3 regions of the Azospirillum agricola genome follow, and region 2 is predicted to be linked to each of the others. Evidence: predicted binding sites of a transcription regulator. Region 2 holds the regulator's gene; each other region holds the start of a gene.
The links. Region 2 encodes LexA, which represses DNA repair genes until DNA is damaged. Its sites were predicted from a motif close to ATGTTCTANTTTGGTTC; they were not measured.

Region 1: JN22_RS16115 (Y-family DNA polymerase) is a predicted target of LexA. The motif match lies at 2,682-2,698, and genes of this name have one in related genera.
Region 3: JN22_RS21255 (ImuA family protein) is a predicted target of LexA. The motif match lies at 2,447-2,463, and genes of this name have one in related genera.

What each region holds. Positions count from the first base shown of each region.
Region 1 covers NZ_JAIFZR010000005.1:260,336-265,992, reverse strand. The annotation lists gene JN22_RS16120 (error-prone DNA polymerase) at 1-1,017, opposite strand, end outside; gene JN22_RS16115 (Y-family DNA polymerase) at 1,064-2,641, opposite strand; gene JN22_RS16110 (hypothetical protein) at 2,804-3,307, shown strand; gene JN22_RS16105 (HupE/UreJ family protein) at 3,429-3,923, shown strand; gene JN22_RS16100 (TAXI family TRAP transporter solute-binding subunit) at 4,085-5,146, shown strand; gene JN22_RS16095 (glutathione S-transferase family protein) at 5,169-5,657, opposite strand, start outside.
Region 2 covers NZ_JAIFZR010000005.1:2,537,817-2,543,473, forward strand. The annotation lists gene trpC (indole-3-glycerol phosphate synthase TrpC) at 1-163, shown strand, start outside; gene JN22_RS27035 (GNAT family N-acetyltransferase) at 168-626, shown strand; gene moaC (cyclic pyranopterin monophosphate synthase MoaC) at 623-1,135, shown strand; gene JN22_RS27045 (molybdopterin molybdotransferase MoeA) at 1,119-2,348, shown strand; gene lexA (transcriptional repressor LexA) at 2,490-3,206, shown strand; gene JN22_RS27055 (ComEC/Rec2 family competence protein) at 3,345-5,513, opposite strand.
Region 3 covers NZ_JAIFZR010000005.1:1,311,188-1,316,844, reverse strand. The annotation lists gene JN22_RS34995 (hypothetical protein) at 35-163, opposite strand; gene JN22_RS21265 (tRNA-uridine aminocarboxypropyltransferase) at 255-962, opposite strand; gene JN22_RS21260 (hypothetical protein) at 1,262-1,429, shown strand; gene JN22_RS21255 (ImuA family protein) at 1,610-2,422, opposite strand; gene JN22_RS21250 (Tim44 domain-containing protein) at 2,607-3,686, opposite strand; gene JN22_RS34990 (hypothetical protein) at 3,807-3,935, opposite strand; gene JN22_RS21245 (DUF4112 domain-containing protein) at 4,558-5,007, shown strand; gene hemN (oxygen-independent coproporphyrinogen III oxidase) at 5,079-5,657, shown strand, end outside.

The sequences.
Region 1 (5,657 bases), 2.3 Mb from region 2:
GGCGGCGCTGCCCCGGCCCTGGCAGAGGATATCCTGCGCCCTGGCGAAGCGCACGATGTCGTGGACGGTCAGGAAATAGGGCGCGTAGCGGAGCTGCCCGATCAGCGCCAGCTCGCGCTCCACCGTGTTCCGCACCGGGTCGGGGATGCCGCCGGGGTAGCGTTCCCTCGCCCCCTCCCAGGTCAGCGCGACCAGCGTCTCCTGCGGGTCGCGTCCTTCGGCCACCTCGTCGGGGTACTCGTAGCGCAGTTCGTCCAGCGAGAAGCGGCAGGCGTCGGCGATCTCCACCGTGCGGGCAACGGCGTCGGGATGGTCGCGGAACAGGCGGGCCATCTCGACGCCGGCCTTCAGGTGGCGCTCGACGTTGGCGGCGAGCCGCCAACCGGCCGTGTCGATGGTGGCGTGGTGGCGGATGCAGGTCAGCACGTCGGCCAGCGCCCGGCGCGACGGGTGATGGCACAGCACGTCGTTGGTGGCGACCAGCGGCACGCGCTCGGCCGCCGCCAGCCCGGCCAGCCAGTGCAGCCGCCGGGCGTCGTCGCCCCGGTAGCGGTGGCTGGCGGCGAGGTGAAGCTGTCCACGCGCCAGCCCGCCGCGCCACGCCCGCAACTCGTGGACGAAGGACGGGTCGCGGCGGTCGGGCGGCAGCAGCAGGAGCAGCATGCCCTCGGCGTGGGCCAGCACGTCGGTGCGCGCGAGGAAGCACTCCCCCTTGGGCGCCCGCATCTTGCCGAGGGTCAGCAGGCGCGACAGCCGGGCGTAGGCGGCGCGGTCGGTCGGGTAGGCGAGCAGGCTGTCGGCGTCGGTCAGGTCGAGCCGGCAGCCGATCACCGGCCGGATGCCGGCCGCCTTCGCGGCGGCGTGCATCTGGACGACGCCGGCCAGCGTGTTGCGGTCGGCGACGCCGATGGCGGCGTGGCCGAGCCGCGCCGCCGTCGCGGCCAGTTCGTTGGGATGGGAGGCGCCCTCCAGAAAGGAGAAGCTGGTGGCGACCTGAAGCTCGGCGTAGGGGGTCATGGAAAGTGCCCTCTTCCGGGGCGGGAGAGGGAGAGCCGGCCAGCCCTCATCCGAAGAATCCGTGCAGGTACCAGCGCGGCGCGGCATCCGGCGGCGTGTCCGGCCGGTAGAGCCCGTCGCGGAACAGCCAGAAGCGCCGGCCGTCACGGTCCTCCACCCGGTAATAGTCGCGCGGGTTTCCGCCCCGTCCCGCTCCAGGACGCCACCATTCGGTTTCGATCCGCTCCGGCCCGTCGGCGCGGCGGACGCGGTGCAGGACGCCGCGCCAGCGGAATTGCAGCGGCGGGTCGTCGGGGACCGGAGCGGTCGCCTCGACCGGCTCGGGCGGGCTGAACAGCCGGACCGGGCGGGGGCGGTCGTCCGGCCAGCGGGCGATGGAGTCCCCTGCGGCCGGCGGGCAGCCGAGGGACGGGTGGCCGAGGGACGGATGGTTGGGGGGCGGGTGGCCGAGCGGCCGGGCGGGGGCGACGCTGCGCTCCGGCAGCCAGCTCTCGCGGGGCACCAGCCGCAGCACCGCCCGCTCGCCGAGCCGCGTGCCGAGCCGGTCGACCAGTTCGCCCAGCCCGCTGTCGTCGCCCTCGCCATCAAGCGCGGCCTGGATGGCGCCGAGCGGCGCCGTCTCGGTGGCGGCGAGGATCATCGTCTCGATCCCCGGCCCCGGCTCGACCTGTTCCAGGATCTGCCCGAACAGGCGGGCCAGCACCGCCGGGTCGCGGGTCGGGCGGCTGGCGCCGAGCGTCAGCCGCTGTGGCGCGTCGTCCAGACGCCGGTCGGTGCGGTGAGCCTCCAGCACCAGCCGCCGGGCGCCGTGCCCGGCCGCCTCCAGCCCGGCGCAGAGGGTGCCGAGCAGATGACGCATCGCCGCCGCGATGGTGTCGGCGGTGGCGATCGGCTCGGCGAAGGCGAGTCGCGCCTCATGCGGCTCCACCGGCCGGTGCGGCGAAACCGGTTCGTCGAGCCGCCCCAGCGCTTGGTCGAAACGCCGCAGCAGGCCGTCGCCGAAGCGGGTCGCCAGCGCCGCGCGGGGCAGGGCGTGCAGGTCGCCGATCCGGCGCAGGCCGACGGCGGCCAGCCCGTCGAGGGTCGCCACCGGCAGGCGCAGCGCCGCCATGGGCAGCGCGTCGAGTGCCTCGCGTCGCCGGCTGTCGGCGTCGCCGAAGCGCGCCAGCCCCCAGGCGGCGGCCGGGGTGGCGGCGATCGCGGCGCGGGCGGCGAAGCCGGCGTCCCGCAGGCGGCGGTGCAGGTCGGCGAGCAGCGCCGCCTCGCCGCCGAACAGATGGGCGCAGCCGGTGATGTCGATCATCACCCCGTCGGTCCCGTCGGGCGCGGTCCATGGGCTGTAGCGCCGGCACCAGCCGGCGATGCGGTCGAGCAGCCGGGCGTCGTCCTCGGGCGTTGCGTCGGCGACGTCGAGTCCGGGAAGCAGGGCGCGGGCGTCGGCCAGCGTCAGGCCGGGGAGGATGCCGGCGGTCTCCGCCACCCGGTTGACGGCAACGACCAGCCGGCGCCCGCGCTCGGTCCGCAGCAGCGCCAGCGGGAGCGCGCGCCGATCCGCCGCCGGACCGCGCGTGCGCGCGTCGGTCGGCAGGCGGGGCAGCCACAGCGCCAGAATGCGGCGGGCCATGCGTCGCTCACTTCTCAAAGCGTCGCTCACTCTTCAAATCGAACAAATCGTGAACATTCTAACGGCAAAGCTCACGCAGGGGGAGTCCCTCTTTCGGGGCCTCCTTGGGGCCTCCTTTGGGGTTGTCTTGTCGAAACGATAGGAAGCACCGACATTCCAGGAATGACCACACCGTTCCTGGCCCGCCATCGCTGGCTTCTTCCGTTGACCGCCCTGTTGGCGCTCGCCGCCTGCGCGCCGTCCGACCTGCGCGACGACATGCCGGGCCGCGCCCAGGGCTTCCCGCCGATCCACACCCAGACGCTGCGGCCCGGAGGGACGGCGCCCGGCGCCGACCTGTCCCCGCAGCCGACCCGGCGCTGGAGCCAAGTCCAGGCGGAGCAGGGCCGGGCGGGGCCGGGCGACCAGCCGCCCAAGCGCCGGCGCGGCAGTTCCTCGCCGCCGCCCGACCCGTCGGTGCTGCCGCAGCCGCCGCGCCCGGTCCCCTTGCCGCCGGTTCCCTCGACCCAGGGCGCCACCGACGCCTTCAAGCGCGACCTGATCCGACCGGAGGTCGACCGCATGCGCACAGACGACGCGATGGGCCGCCTCGACCCGCTGGGCCAGCGCGACCTGATGCGGCGCGAGAACGACCTGCGCCAGTTGGGCGACCCGCTGGCGCGCTAGGAGCGCGCGTCAGGTTCCGCCGGCTGGGGCCAGCCAACCTGAGCTTGCCAACTGGAGCTTGACCACCCGATGCCGCCCCGCCATACCGGCCCCCGGATCGACGCCGGAGGGGGGAATGGGCATGACGACGGTGACGGGCGCCTTCGGCACCGGGCTGACCGAGCCGGTGTGGGTGCTCCAGCATCTGCTGGGCTTTCTCGCCATCGGGATGTGGGCCGGGCAGACCGGCGGTACCGCCGTCTGGCAGGTGCCGGCCGCCGCCGTCACCGCGGCGCTGGCCGCCGGCATCGCCGCGCAGATGGGGTTGCGTCTGCCCTACGCCGCGCCGGGCCTCGCCGGGGCGCTGATCGTCACCGGCGGGCTGGTGGCGCTGGGGGTGAAGGCGCCGGTGGCGCTGGCGGTCCTGGCCGCCGCCGTCGCGGCGGTTTTCCACGGCCACCCGCACCAGGGGTCGCCGCTGTTCTGGAGCGGCTTCGCCACCGGGATGCTGCTGGTCTCCTGCGCCGGGCTGGGGCTGTCGATCGCGGTGACCCAGGCGGAGTCTGCCCGTGCCGTGCAAATCTGTGGCGGGGCGGTGGCCGTCGGAGGCGTTCTTGACCTCGTCGGCGTGATTTAACCGTTCACGGCTTGAAAAGCCGCCGTTGCGCAGAGATCTTTGCCTGACGAGACGTTCCTTCCCCCCGACCAAGAACGGGATAAGCCGTGCCCCGCGCAGGAGACAAGACCCGTTCCGAGCCCCCCGGCCATCCGCCGGCGGCGGCCTGTTCGCGTCGCCACATGCTTGCCGGCGCCGCGGCGCTCGGCCTGATGCCCGTCCTGCCCCTGTCCGCCGGGACGGCGGCGGCGCAGGAGCTGCGCTATTTCCGCCTCGCCACCGGCACGACCTCGGGCACCTATTTCCCGATTGGCGGGCTGATCGCCAACGCCGTCTCCAACCCGCCGGGCTCGCGCCCGTGCGACAAGGGCGGCAGTTGCGGCATTCCCGGCCTGATCGTGGTGGCGCAGGCGTCGAACGGCTCGGTCGAGAACATCGAGCTGCTGCGCTCCGGCGCGGTGGAGGCCGGCTTCGCCCAGGCCGACGTCGCCTATTGGGCCTACAGCGGCACCGGCAGCTTCACCGGCAAGCCGGCCTTCGAGGGGCTGCGTTCGCTCGGCATGCTCTATTCCGAGGCGATCCAGGTCGTCGTCCGCTCCGACGGCTTCATCGACCGCATGGCCGACCTGAAGGGGCGGGCCATCTCGCTGGGCGAGGAGGGGTCCGGCACGCTGGTGGAGGCGCGGCTGATCCTCGACGCCTTCGGCCTGTCGGAAACCACCATCACACCCGCCTATCTGAAGCCGGGCACGGCGGCCGACCGGCTGGCGAAGGGGGAGCTCGACGGCTTCTTCATGGTCGGCGGCTTTCCGGTCGCGGCGGTCAGCGACGTGGCGGCGCGGGTGCCGATCCGCCTGATCCCGATCGACGGCGAACCGGCGGAACGGCTGCGCCGCTCCCTGCGCTTCTACATCGAGACGGAAATCCCGGCCGAGGCCTACCCCGGCACCGCCCCGACCCCGACGCTCAGCCTGGGGGCCGAGCTGCTGACCCGCGCCGACCGCGACCCCGACCTGATCCACGGCGTGGTCAAAGCGCTGTGGCACGAGAACACCCGCCGCGTCCTGGCCGAGGGCCACCCCAAGGGCCGCAGCTTCGACCCGGCCAAGGCGGCGGTGAACGTGTCGATCCCGCTGCATCCGGGGGCCGAGCGCTACTACCGCGAGGCCGGGCTGCTCGGCAACGCGGCGAACGAGACGGACGCCCGCGCCCCCGTCCTGGAGCCGCCGCCGGCCAAGCCGTGACGCCCGGCCGGCCGCCGTCGCGTCAGAGGTCCAGGGTCCAGGGCTCGGCCTTGGAGGCGGCGGTCCAGTCCCGCATCGCCGGCAGGGCCAGCACCGCGTCCATGTAGGCGCGCGCCTCCGGTTCCACCGCGACCCCGTAGGTGGCGAAGCGGGTGATCACCGGGGCGAACATCGCGTCGGCGATGGTGAAGCGTCCGAACAGGAACGGCCCCGCCTGCCCGAAGCGGGCGCGGGCGTCGGTCCACAGGGACTGGATGCGGGCGATGTCGGCCGCCGTCTCCGGGGTCATGCCCTCGCCGTTGCGGTCCCGCTTCAAGTCCATCGACATGGTGGTGCGCAGCGCGGCGAAGCCCGAATGCATCTCCGCCGACACCGAGCGGGCGACGGCGCGGGCGTGGGACTCGTCCGGCCACAGCCCGGCGGCAGGGGCGAGTTCCGCCACATACTCGCAGATCGCCAGCGAATCCCAGATGATCCGCTCGCCGTGGAGCAGGCAGGGCACCCGGCCCGA
Region 2 (5,657 bases):
CGTGCCGGCCGACCGCATGCTGGTGGCGGAAAGCGGGCTCTACAGCCCGGCCGACCTGTCGCGGATGGCGGCGGTGGGCGCGCGCTGCTTCCTGGTCGGCGAATCGCTGATGCGGCAGGAGGACGTCGCCGCCGCGACCCGCGCCCTGCTGGCCAGAGGCTGATCCCATGCCGGACGTCGCCATCGCCGCCGAGGATCCGCGCCAGGAGGCGGTGACCGCCCTGGTCGCCGCCCTCGACTCCTACCTGACGGACCTCTACCCGGAGGACTCCTGCCACCTGCTCGATGTCGAATCGCTGGCGGCGGCCGACGTTCGCTTCCTCGTGGCGCGCAAGGGTGAGCATCCGGTCGGCTGCGCCGCCCTGCGCGTCGATCCCGAGGGCTATGGCGAGGTCAAGCGCATGTATGTGGCGCCCGCCGTGCGCGGCGGCCGCATCGGCGCACGGCTGCTCGACCGGTTGGCGGAGCAGGCCAGGGTCGAGGGGCTGAACTCCCTGCGGCTGGAAACCGGCATCCATCAGGCGGAGGCGCTGATGCTCTACCACAAAACCGGCTTCACGGAACGCGGCCCCTACGCCGATTATCCGGACATCCCCCTCAGCATCTTCATGGAAAAGGCCCTATGACCGGCTTCACCCATTTCGACGCGGAAGGGCGCGCGGTGATGGTCGACGTCTCCGACAAGGCGGAGACCGAGCGCACGGCGACCGCCGCCGGATCGGTGCTGATGCGGCCGGAAACGCTGCGGCTGATCATGGAGGGCGGCGTCAAGAAAGGCGACGTGCTGTCGGTGGCCCGGCTGGCCGGCATCATGGGGGCCAAGCGCACTCCCGACCTGATCCCGCTGTGCCACCCGCTGATGCTGACCTCGGTCAAGGTGGAGCTGACCTGCGACCCCGACCGCAACGCCATCGACATCGCCGCGACCTGCAAGCTGAAGGGCCGCACGGGCGTGGAGATGGAGGCGCTGACCGCCGTCTCGGTCGCGGCGCTGACCGTCTATGACATGTGCAAGGCAGTGGACCGCGGCATGACCATCACCGCCGTCCGCCTGCTGCGCAAGGCCGGCGGCAAGAGCGGCGATTGGACATCCGGCGCGCTGCCAGCGGAATCCGCCGATGATCCCGGTCGCTGAGGCGCGCGCCCGCATCCTCGCCGCCTTCACGGCACTGCCGGCCGAGACGGTCGCCTTGCCCGATGCGCTCGGCCGCGTGCTGGCCGAGCCGGTCGTCGCCCGGCTGACCCAGCCGCCCTTCGACGCCGCCGCCATGGACGGCTGGGCGGTGCGCGCCGCCGACGTCGCCGAGGCCCGCGCCGACCACCCGGTCACGCTGCGCCGCATCGGCGAATCCGCCGCCGGCCACGCCTTCTCCGGCCGGGTGGGGCCGGGCGAAGCGGTGCGCATCTTCACCGGCGCGCCCCTGCCCGCCGGCGCCGACGCCGTGGTGATGCAGGAGGATTGCACGGCCGACGCCCGCACGGTCCGCATCGGCCGTGCCGTCGTCGCCGGCCGCTTCGTGCGCCACGCCGGCTTCGACTTCGCCGCCGGACAGGAACTGCTGCCCAAGAGCCGACGGCTGACCGCGCGCGACGTCGCGCTGGCGGCCGGCGCCAATGTGCCGTGGCTCGCCGTCCACCGCCGCCCGCGCGTCGCCGTTCTCGCCACCGGCGACGAGATCGCCCTGCCCGGCGATCCGCTGGGGCCGAGCCAGATCGTCAGCACCAACGCGCTCGGCCTCTGCGCCCTGGTGACGACCCAGGGCGGCGTCGCCCACAATCTCGGCATCGCCCGCGACACCGCCGAGAGCGTCGCCGCCATGGCCGCCGGCGCGACCGGCTGCGACCTGCTGGTGACCACCGGCGGCGCGGCCCAGGGCGATTACGACCTCGTTCGCGACGTGCTGGCCGACAAGGGTGTGTCGCTCGACGTCCACGCCATCGCCATGCGGCCCGGCAAGGCGGTGATGTTCGGACGGGCGGGAAGCGTTCCGCTGCTGGGGCTTCCCGGAAACCCGGTGTCCACCGGCGTTACCGCCCTCCTGTTCCTCCGGCCGGTCCTGCGGCTGCTGCAAGGGCTGTCGCCGGACGAGGATGCCGGGCCGGTCCGCGCCCGGCTGGCGGTGGCGCTGAAGGCCAACGACCGGCGGGAGGATTACCTGCGCGCCACGCTGGCGACCGGGGCCGACGGCGGCCTGACCGTTACGCCCTTCGCGCGCCAGGACAGCGCGATCACCTCGCTCTACGCACAGGCCGACTGCCTGATCCGCCGCGCCGCCCACGCGCCGCCGGCCAGTCCCGGCGAGATGGTGGAGATCCTTTCCCTGTCCGGCGGCGCGCTGAATCCTTAGCGGGGACTGGAGCGGAAATCGATCCAACCTTCGGTGAGGCCGCGTCGAGAGACCTTGACGTTCTGCGGGAACCAAACTAGAACATGGGGTAACGTTTTACTTTTGTTCCATGTCCAGTGTGGCGACCGCCGGGAGGCACAAATGCTCACGCGCAAGCAGCACGAATTGCTGCTTTTCATCAACGAGCGGCTCGGCCAGGGCGGTGTTTCCCCTTCGTTCGACGAGATGAAGGACGCGCTCGGGCTGAAATCCAAGTCGGGCATCCACCGTCTGATCACCGGGCTGGAGGAGCGCGGCTTCATCCGCCGCCTGCCCCACCGCGCCCGCGCGCTGGAGGTCCTGCGCCTGCCGGAAGGGCTGGAGGCGTCCCGTGGCCGGTCGTCCTCCGCCTCGGCCCGCTCGAAGTTCCAGCCGAACGTCATCAAGGGCGACTTCGCCCTGACCGGCCGCGAGGTGAGCCGGTCCCCGGTGGTCGAGACGGTGCAGTTGCCGCTTTATGGCCGGATCGCCGCCGGTACGCCGATCGAGGCGTTGCGCGACGGATCCTCCTTCATCGACATCCCGGCGACGATGCTGACCGCCGGCGATCACTACGCCCTTGAGGTGGCCGGCGATTCGATGATCGAGGCGGGAATCCTCGACCACGATACCGTCATCATCCAGCGCTGCGATTCGGCCGACAACGGCGCCATCGTCGTCGCCCTGGTCGATGAGGGCGAGGTGACGCTGAAGCGGCTGCGCCGCAAGGGCAACACGGTCGCGCTGGAGCCAGCCAACGCCTCCTACGAAACCCGGATCTTCGGCGCCGACCGCGTCCGTGTCCAGGGCAAGCTGGTCGGGCTGGTCCGCAAGTACTGACGGTCCGCGAGGAAACGCCTCCTTTCCTCCCCGCCTCTTCCGTCATGACCGGGCTTGTTCCGGTCATCCACGTGGAAACTTGAAGCTTGCCCGTGGATGCCCGCGTCAAGCACGGGCATGATGGATCCGGAGCCGGCGTTACCGCCGCCCTGTCCAGGGGCGGTCGCCCCGCTGGTCGCGCACGCTTTCGATCCGGATGCCTCCTGCCTCCAGATACAGCGCGTGCGCGCCATCGCGGCGCAGACGCCAGCGGTCGATGACCAGCGGCGCCCGGCAGGCCCGGGCCGGAAAGGCGGCGACAACGACGTCCGCACCGCCGCAATCCTCATCCAGCGCGTCCGGCAGACGCAGCAGAGCCACGGTCCGGCCACCCCTCCGGTAGAGGCAGCCCAGCGCGTCGCAGGTCAATTCTCCCCCGGCGCCGGCTCCGGTGCGTGGCCAGGGCTCGTCCGGCTCGGGAACGCCGTCCCGCTGCAACCAGGTTTCGGCGGTGCGCCCCTCGCTTTTCACCGACAGGCTGAGACGGCCGGAGGCGGCACGAACGGCGGCGATCCTGCCATCGCCGGACACGAGGACATCCGGCCGCTCGACCAGCGCCGGGGTCGCGAGGCCGGCGGCCACGGCGGCCAGCCCCCACCAGCGCCAGCGGCGGGTCCACACGCACAGCCAGAGGCCGCCGAGGATCACCGCCGCGAAGCCGCCGGCCGGCATCGCCGGGACGGTCAGCGACGCCCAGGGCAGCCCGCCGAAGAACTCGGCGGTCCAGATCACCACCCGGTCGCCCCAATTCATCGCGATCACCGCCGGAGCCTCCAGCCCGAAGGGGAACAGCGCGTAGGCGATCAGGCTCCACGGCATCACCCAGAAGGAGGTGACGGGAATGGCGATCATGTTGGACAGCACGCCGTAGAAGGCGATCTGCTGGAAATGGAACAGGGAGAAGGGCAGCGTCGCCAGCGTCGCGATGACGCTGGTCAGCACGATCCCGCCGACATAGAGCGCGGACCGTCCGAACCAGCCGGCGTCGCGCCCCCAGCGCGCCAGCGGTCCACCGCCCTCGAAGGCGGCGATCAGCGCCACCACCGCCGCAAAGGACATCTGGAAGCTCGGGCCCAGCATGCCTTCCGGGTCCATCGCCGCCGTGACGATGCCGGCGAAGGCGACCAGCCGCATGCTGAGCGGGTCGCGGTCCAGCAAGACCGCGCCCATGACGAGGCCGGTCATCAGCACCGAGCGCACCGTTGGCAGCGGCGCGCCCACCAGCAGTGTGTAGGCGAGCGCCGACAGGATTCCGCACAGCGCCGCGATCTTCTTGATCGGCCAGCGCAGCGCGATGAAGGGGATGGCCGCCAGCAGTGCCCGCACCACATAGAACAGGATGCCCGCCGCGATCCCCACATGCAGGCCGGAGATCGACAGCAGATGCGCCAGCCCGCTGTTGCGGAAGGCGTCCATCGTCGCGTCGGGAATGGCGAACTGCTCGCCGTTCAGCAGCGCGGCGGTGACGCTGGCTTCCACCGGGTCGGAGATGGTCGCCGCCACCCGCTCGGCGATATGGCCGCGCGCGCGCTCGAAGGCCACCGTCACGGCGGCCCAGCCGGTGAGCGGCGGCGCCTCGATCACCTCCGCCGCCCCGACCGAGAATCCGGCGGCGCCCAGCCCCATGAAATAGGCCCGCCGCTGGAAATCGAAGGCTCCCGGCTCGGCGGGCGGAGCCGGCGGCGACAGGGTGGCGCGAAGCCGGACCAGGGCGCCGGGCGGTGGCGGCGGATAGCGATCCGACAGGCGGATCCGCAAGGCGGCGGGCGTCTCCTCGGGTTTCAGCCGGCTCACCGTCGGATCGCGCAGGGTGATTCGCAAGGCGCCCGGCCGCCGCTCCACCGCCATCACCCGGCCGGTGACGACCGCCGACGGAATTTCGCGCGCCAGGATCGGGCTCGCCACCCGCCAGGCGTGACCCTGCGCCGTCAGGAATCCGGCGGCCACCACCAGCAATCCCAGCGCGACGGCCAGACCGGGCAGCCAGCGGCGCAACAGCGCAAACCCCAGAATCGCGCCACCGACCGCCACAAGACCGGCCCATGCGGGCGGTTCGCTCCGCAAGGCGAAATACAGCACCGCGCCGAACCCGAAGCCCACGGGGATCCACAGCACCCAGCGTTCACGCTCCGCTGCCAGTTGCCTGACCAGCCAGTTCCAGGCCCGGAACAGCGGACCGAGCAGCCGTGGCGGGGATTTCGCCGGGGGCGTTTCCCACGCCTCGTCCAGCTCATCCCCGGCCCCCCCGTCGGCGGAACGGTCGGTCACGCGCGCCGCCCCTCCGACGATCGCTGCCGCACCGCCTCCTTTGCCGCCCATGCGCGCATGGCATTGCCCCTGAACCGGGTCCCTGTGGTAAACGATGGAACACACTCCGTTGCAGTGTAGCAGCGCAGAACCCGGAATTGAGAC
Region 3 (5,657 bases), 1.2 Mb from region 2:
GTCAGCCCGGCTCACAATGACCGGCTCACGGCGGTCAGAGCACGTTGAACAGATACAGCAGGATGATGATCGGAATCGGCAGGCCGACGAGCCACAGCAGAATGCCCTTCATGACATGGTCCTCCGTTGCGTTGGCGACCGGCCGGCGGGTTGCGCCGGCCACTCTCACCCAAAACAACGGCGCCGGTGCCGGTTGGTTGCACGGCGTTTCCCGATCCGGGGGAGATCGGAAGGGGTAGCGCGCAGGATGCGCCTCAGCCCTCGTCGCGTTCCTCGTCCATCCCGTTCCCGTCCTCGGCCGTCCGGGGCGGCAGGACCGGGCGCGGGCGCGGCGCGCGGATCTTCTTCAGCAGCAGCGAGAAGGGCTTCAGCGCGCGGTCCAGGATGGCCGGCTCGCCCTCCAGCCGCGACAGCACGAAGGCGCCGGCCTCCAGGGTCGAGACGCTCTCGCGCCGGGGCTCCTTGCGCGCCTGCCCATAGAGCGAGCGGAAATTCGGGTGCAGCACGATGCGCCGGCATTTCAGCAGCCACGCGTTGCGCCACCACAGGGTCTTGGCCTGGCTCCAGGTGCCGTCCAGCACGATGATGCCCTCCAGGTCGCCCAGCACCAGCTCGCTGTCCTTCTGGGGGACGCCGTTCCGGTCGACCACCGCAATCTCGCTCCTGGCGGCGGGGTTGTCGGGCTTGACCGGGCCGAGATACAGAACGCCCCAACGCTTGTAATCGACCTCGCGGCCCAGGATGCGCTTCAGGTTCGGCCAGCTCAGCCCGACCTTCAGCGCCGAGTTGGCGAACTGAAGATGGGCGATCTGCGCGGTTCCCAGATTTTCGCGCTTCTCCTGCGGATGCTGGAGGATGAGCAGGAAGACGCCGTTCTCGACCGGCTCCACTGCCTCGCAAATGCACAGGTGACTGGGTTTCAGGCAGGTGGGGCAGGTCTCGGGGGCGGTGGCGCTGTGCATGGGAGGTACGCAATCCTTGAACGGAGATAACCGCGAATATGGGTTGGAACGGCGCGGAAGGGAACATATCTCGTCAGAGCCGGGTCGGGGAAGGATCCGGCCCTGATGGCCGCGGGGGTGCCCCCTCGTCCGCATAAACCTTTTGTAGAGGTTCATCGTGTGAGATGGACCGGAATGTGACGCATCTCACGGCTGGCCTGGAACTTGCGTGATAGGGTCCAGGCAATCAGGACGGAGAAAGCCAAGGATGGCCAAAGGGCCGTTCCCGACTTCCTCCGGTGCTCAGAAGGAGACCTGCCATGCTGCCCGCACATTTGGCCGACCGCTTGCTCAAGCAGCGCCGCGACGCGGAAAGCGCGGAATTCGCCCGCCAACTGCCGCTGCATGTGGACGATCCCCGCTGGATGACGGATCCGGACGAGGCGCCGGAAGGCAGCCGGGAACCCGACTGGATGTCCAACTACTGATCGCCGCCGGCTGAACGAAAGCCGACACGGACACCGGCAGAACCGCCGCCGGCACCGACTTTGTGACACAGCCGTTGTCGGCACGCCCGTTGTCCTGTTCCCGACAGCGGCCGGCAGGCCGGGGGCAACCGGCACCGCTCGTGACCGCCACCCTCCGTCATCGACGGGCAAGGGCGGGTTTCACGCCACCAGCGGATTCACCGCGCACTCCATGGCACGCTCCAGCGCCGGCGGGGTTGCGGATCTGGTTTCCTCCCCCGCACTCTCCACCCATCCTCCATCGGTCCATTCCAGGATCCAGGCCCCGGGACGCCCGCCCCGGCAGCGTTCCAGTTCGACACGCCAACGCGGCGCGCCGACACCCGGCTCATCGCCGGGACGGCTCAAGGCCGGCTCCAAACGCCAGCGCGTGACCGCCGCGCTCGCCGCCTCCCCCCGCCGCGCTTTCCGGCTCGACCCGTCCAGCAGGACGGCGGTGACCCCCGAGGATTCGGCGGCGAGTTGAAGCCGCCGGCTTTCGGTAAGATCCAGCCCACCGACCTCCCCCAGCACCGCCGACAGGGCGGAGCAGCGCAGCGCCTCCTCCATCGCCCACAGGGCGTCCTTGCGCTCCACCGCGCGCACGGCGATCAGCCGGTCCGGCGTCAGGCCGTAGGCCGCCAGCCCGGCCGCGTGCAGGTCGCGCCCACGCACGATCCACAGGGCCGGCGTCCGCGCCGTCGACAGACGCGCCAGCAGGGCCGCCGCGAAGGCGGTCCCCGTCCCGCTTCCCTCCCCTGCCAGCGCGTGCAGGCACCCCAGGGGCAGGCCGCCCTCCGGCAGCGCCGCGTCGATGGCCGCCACCCCGAAAGGCATCACCCGCGTACCATCCCCGCCGATCCCCTCGATGCGGCGGATGCGCAGGCGCAACGCCGCCAGCGTTGCCGCCCGCTCACCGCCTGGACGCTCACCGCTCAAGCAGGCGGAGGATGAGGGCAGCGCAGACCGAGGCATGACTTCACTCCGCTCAACAGGCATTTGTTCCTTATATGTTCCATCATGGCGCATCGCCAAGGGGAGAGTCGAGGCAGAGCGGTCCAAACGAAAACGCCCCGGCACAGGGCCGGGGCGCTCGCTGCTCAAACCCGTCGGGGATCAGGCCGGTCGGGGATCAAGCCGATCAGGATCGGCGGAACGGTCAGCGGGCCTGCTGGATCGCCGACAACTGCCACTGGCCGCCGCGCTGGCGGACGAAGGTCCACAGCTCGGTCGCCTCGACCGGGGTGCCGGGGTTGCCGTCCACGACACGGCCGCTGGCACGCTCCACCGTCGTGTCGATCAGCGAGAAGCGCATCGCGACGGTCGCGTATTCGGCGTTGCCCTCGCGCCACGCCTCCGACAGGTCGCCTTGCAGCAGGGTGACGTCGCTCACCTTGTTCACCACGCCGCGGCTGCTGTTCTCCGACAGGTCGCTGGTGAAGTAGGACAGCATCTCGGGCGTCGTCACGCCGCGCAGCGTGTCGATGTCCTCACGACCGTAAGCGGTCTGGACGGTGACGAGCAAGCGCTCGAACGACTGGTAGTCGGCCGGCTGGACGCCGATCTCATCGGGCTGCTGCCGGCGCTTGGCGCCGCCCATCAGGCCGCCCAGACCCGAACCGCCGCCCAGACCGCCGCCGGGACCACCCATCGGGTTGTGGCCGGCGTCGGCCGCCTCGCGGTTCAGCGGACCGCCGGCGTAAGCCGGGTTCGCCCCGCCGCCGAGCGGCGAGCTCATGCGGGCCGTGGCCGGCTGCTGCTGCGAGCGGTTGCGGAAGAAGCGCATCGCCAGACGGACCAGGAAGACGACCAGCAGGATCTGGAGGATGAAGCCCAGGATGCCCGCGAAGCTGCCCAGCCCCTCGAAGAAGCCGCCGCCGAACAGCATGGCGCCGATGCCGGCGCCGATCAGGCCGCCCATCAGGCCGGACATGAAGCCGCCGCCACGGAAGAAGCCGCCGGACTGCGCCGGGGCCGCGGCGGCCGGGCGCTGCATGCCGGGGGACGGAGCCGCCGACCGTTCCATCGGCGCGGCCGTGTTCGGCGCGGTGGAGGTCGCGGCGGGGGCCTCGGTGGTGCGGGCACCACGGCTGCCCGACGAACCGCTCTTGCCGGCACGGGCGTCGGCGGTGCCAGCGGAGAGGGCCATCATCAGGGCGACCGCCACGGCGGTCACGGTGCGGGTGGTGCTTTTCGCCGGCACGGTGGTAGGTCGGGTGTTCTCGTTCATGATCGCCATCAGCCGTCAGATCCTAGGGAGCCTCACCACATGGGGGTACGGGCTGCCCGGTTGTAGAGGGGGCCCAACCAGTTTTTTGAAAAAACACGGAACCGCCCGCAATCCGTCACGCCAACCGGCTCAGCGAAGACCGGACAGGCCGGCCGACCGGGACGCTCCCGCGTCGGTCCGGGTCCATTCGCTGCGCATCCGGTCCCACAGGGCGCCGTCCCGCTCCACCAGGGTCCAGGCCCGGCGGCGCGTCGCCATCTGCACGCGGCAATCCCGCGAACAATAGAGCGGAACCGGCCCCCGCGATGACGCACGTGCGAAGGGGCGCCCACAGCAGGCGCAGTAAAGCTTTGGCATTAGGGTCCTCCCCGGCAAGGCAACTGTTTGCCGCAGTTGCTCAGAACGCGTCCGTCCAACAATCGCCGCCGCGTTCTTCTTGGGTTTGACGGGCATTCTTGCCGGACTCCCTTGATCTTGCCAGACAACAAAAGACATACCCCTTGCCCGGCCCTTGCCCAGCCTGCCGTCGATCCGGACGAAAGTGTCACGAAAGCAACCGCTTGCCGCAAGCGACGCGTCAATTCGCCGCTGCGCGCGGCGCCTCGGCCTTTGAACGAGGGCCGGACGCCCCTACATCCTTCGGTGCCTGCCCATCGGCCGGAGAAACAGCCCCGCAAGGACAGGTCCGGACAGGCAGACCCGGATGGTCCAGCCCCGGACGGACAGCAGCGGCGCGCCGCCTCGCGCGGCCTTTTCGTGAAAACCGGACGCGGCGGCGGGGAACCCCCGGCCGCCCCGCGGGTTGTTCCTGTCGCGGGACCGTTCCCCCGACGGCAAGAACCGGCGGGACACGCGCCGCATCCATGGGGGGACACCGACAATGGACGACACCCGCACCCGCCGCCGCGCCTTCGCCGCCGACCCGCAGCCCGCCAGCGCGGACACTCCCCTCTCCATCGACTTCCAGCGGCTGGAGCGGCTGCGCCGGCTGTCGCGCCTGATGGACACGCGCTGGCGCATTCCCGGAACCCGCATCCCCATCGGGCTGGACGGCATCGCCAGCCTGCTGCCCGTCGCCGGCGACACGGCGACCGCCATCGTCTCGGCCTACATCATCCTGGAGGCGGCGCGCTTCGACCTGCCGAAGTCACTGCTGGCGCGGATGGCGCTGAACGTCGGGGTCGACTGGCTGTTCGGCTCCGTGCCGGTGGTGGGGACGATCTTCGACGTCGCCTTCAAGGCCAACCGGATGAACGTCGACCTGCTGCACGAGCATCTGGAGCAGCGGCTGGCCAGACAGGCGGCGGGCAGACAGGCGGCTGGGTGGTGACAAGAAGCGGCCCTCCCGGAGCTTGACGTGGATCAAGGCACGGCGGAGGCCCCTGCGGCACTCTGTCGCCCATGGACGCACCGACCCTCTCCCCCGCCTCCACCGCCCCGTCGTCTTACACGGGGACCGTCGATCCCGCGCTGCTCGCCAAGTATGACGGGCTGCGGGTCCCCCGCTACACCAGCTACCCGACGGCGCCGCACTTCACCCCCGCGGTGAACGCGTCGGTCTATGGCGGCTGGCTGGAGGCGATGGACCTCACCCGCTCCGGCTCGCTCTACCTTCACGTCCCCTTCTGCCACCAGATGTGCTGGTACTGCGGCTGCCACACCAAGATCGTCGCGCGCTACGCGCCGATCTCCGAGTATCTCGGCCATCTGCGCCGCGAGATCGCCATGGTCGCCGACCGCATCCCCGGCCGGCTGACGGTGCGCCACATCCATTTCGGCGGCGGCACCCCGACCATGATGGCGCCCGACGATTTCGAGGCGCTGATCGCCCTGCTGCGCGAGCGCTTCGACGTCGCCGCCGACGCCGAGCTCGCCATCGAGATCGACCCGCGCACCCTGACGGCGGAGATGGCGGCGGCGCTCGGCCGCTCCGGCGTCAACCGCGCCTCGCTCGGCGTGCAGGATTTCGACCCGACCGTC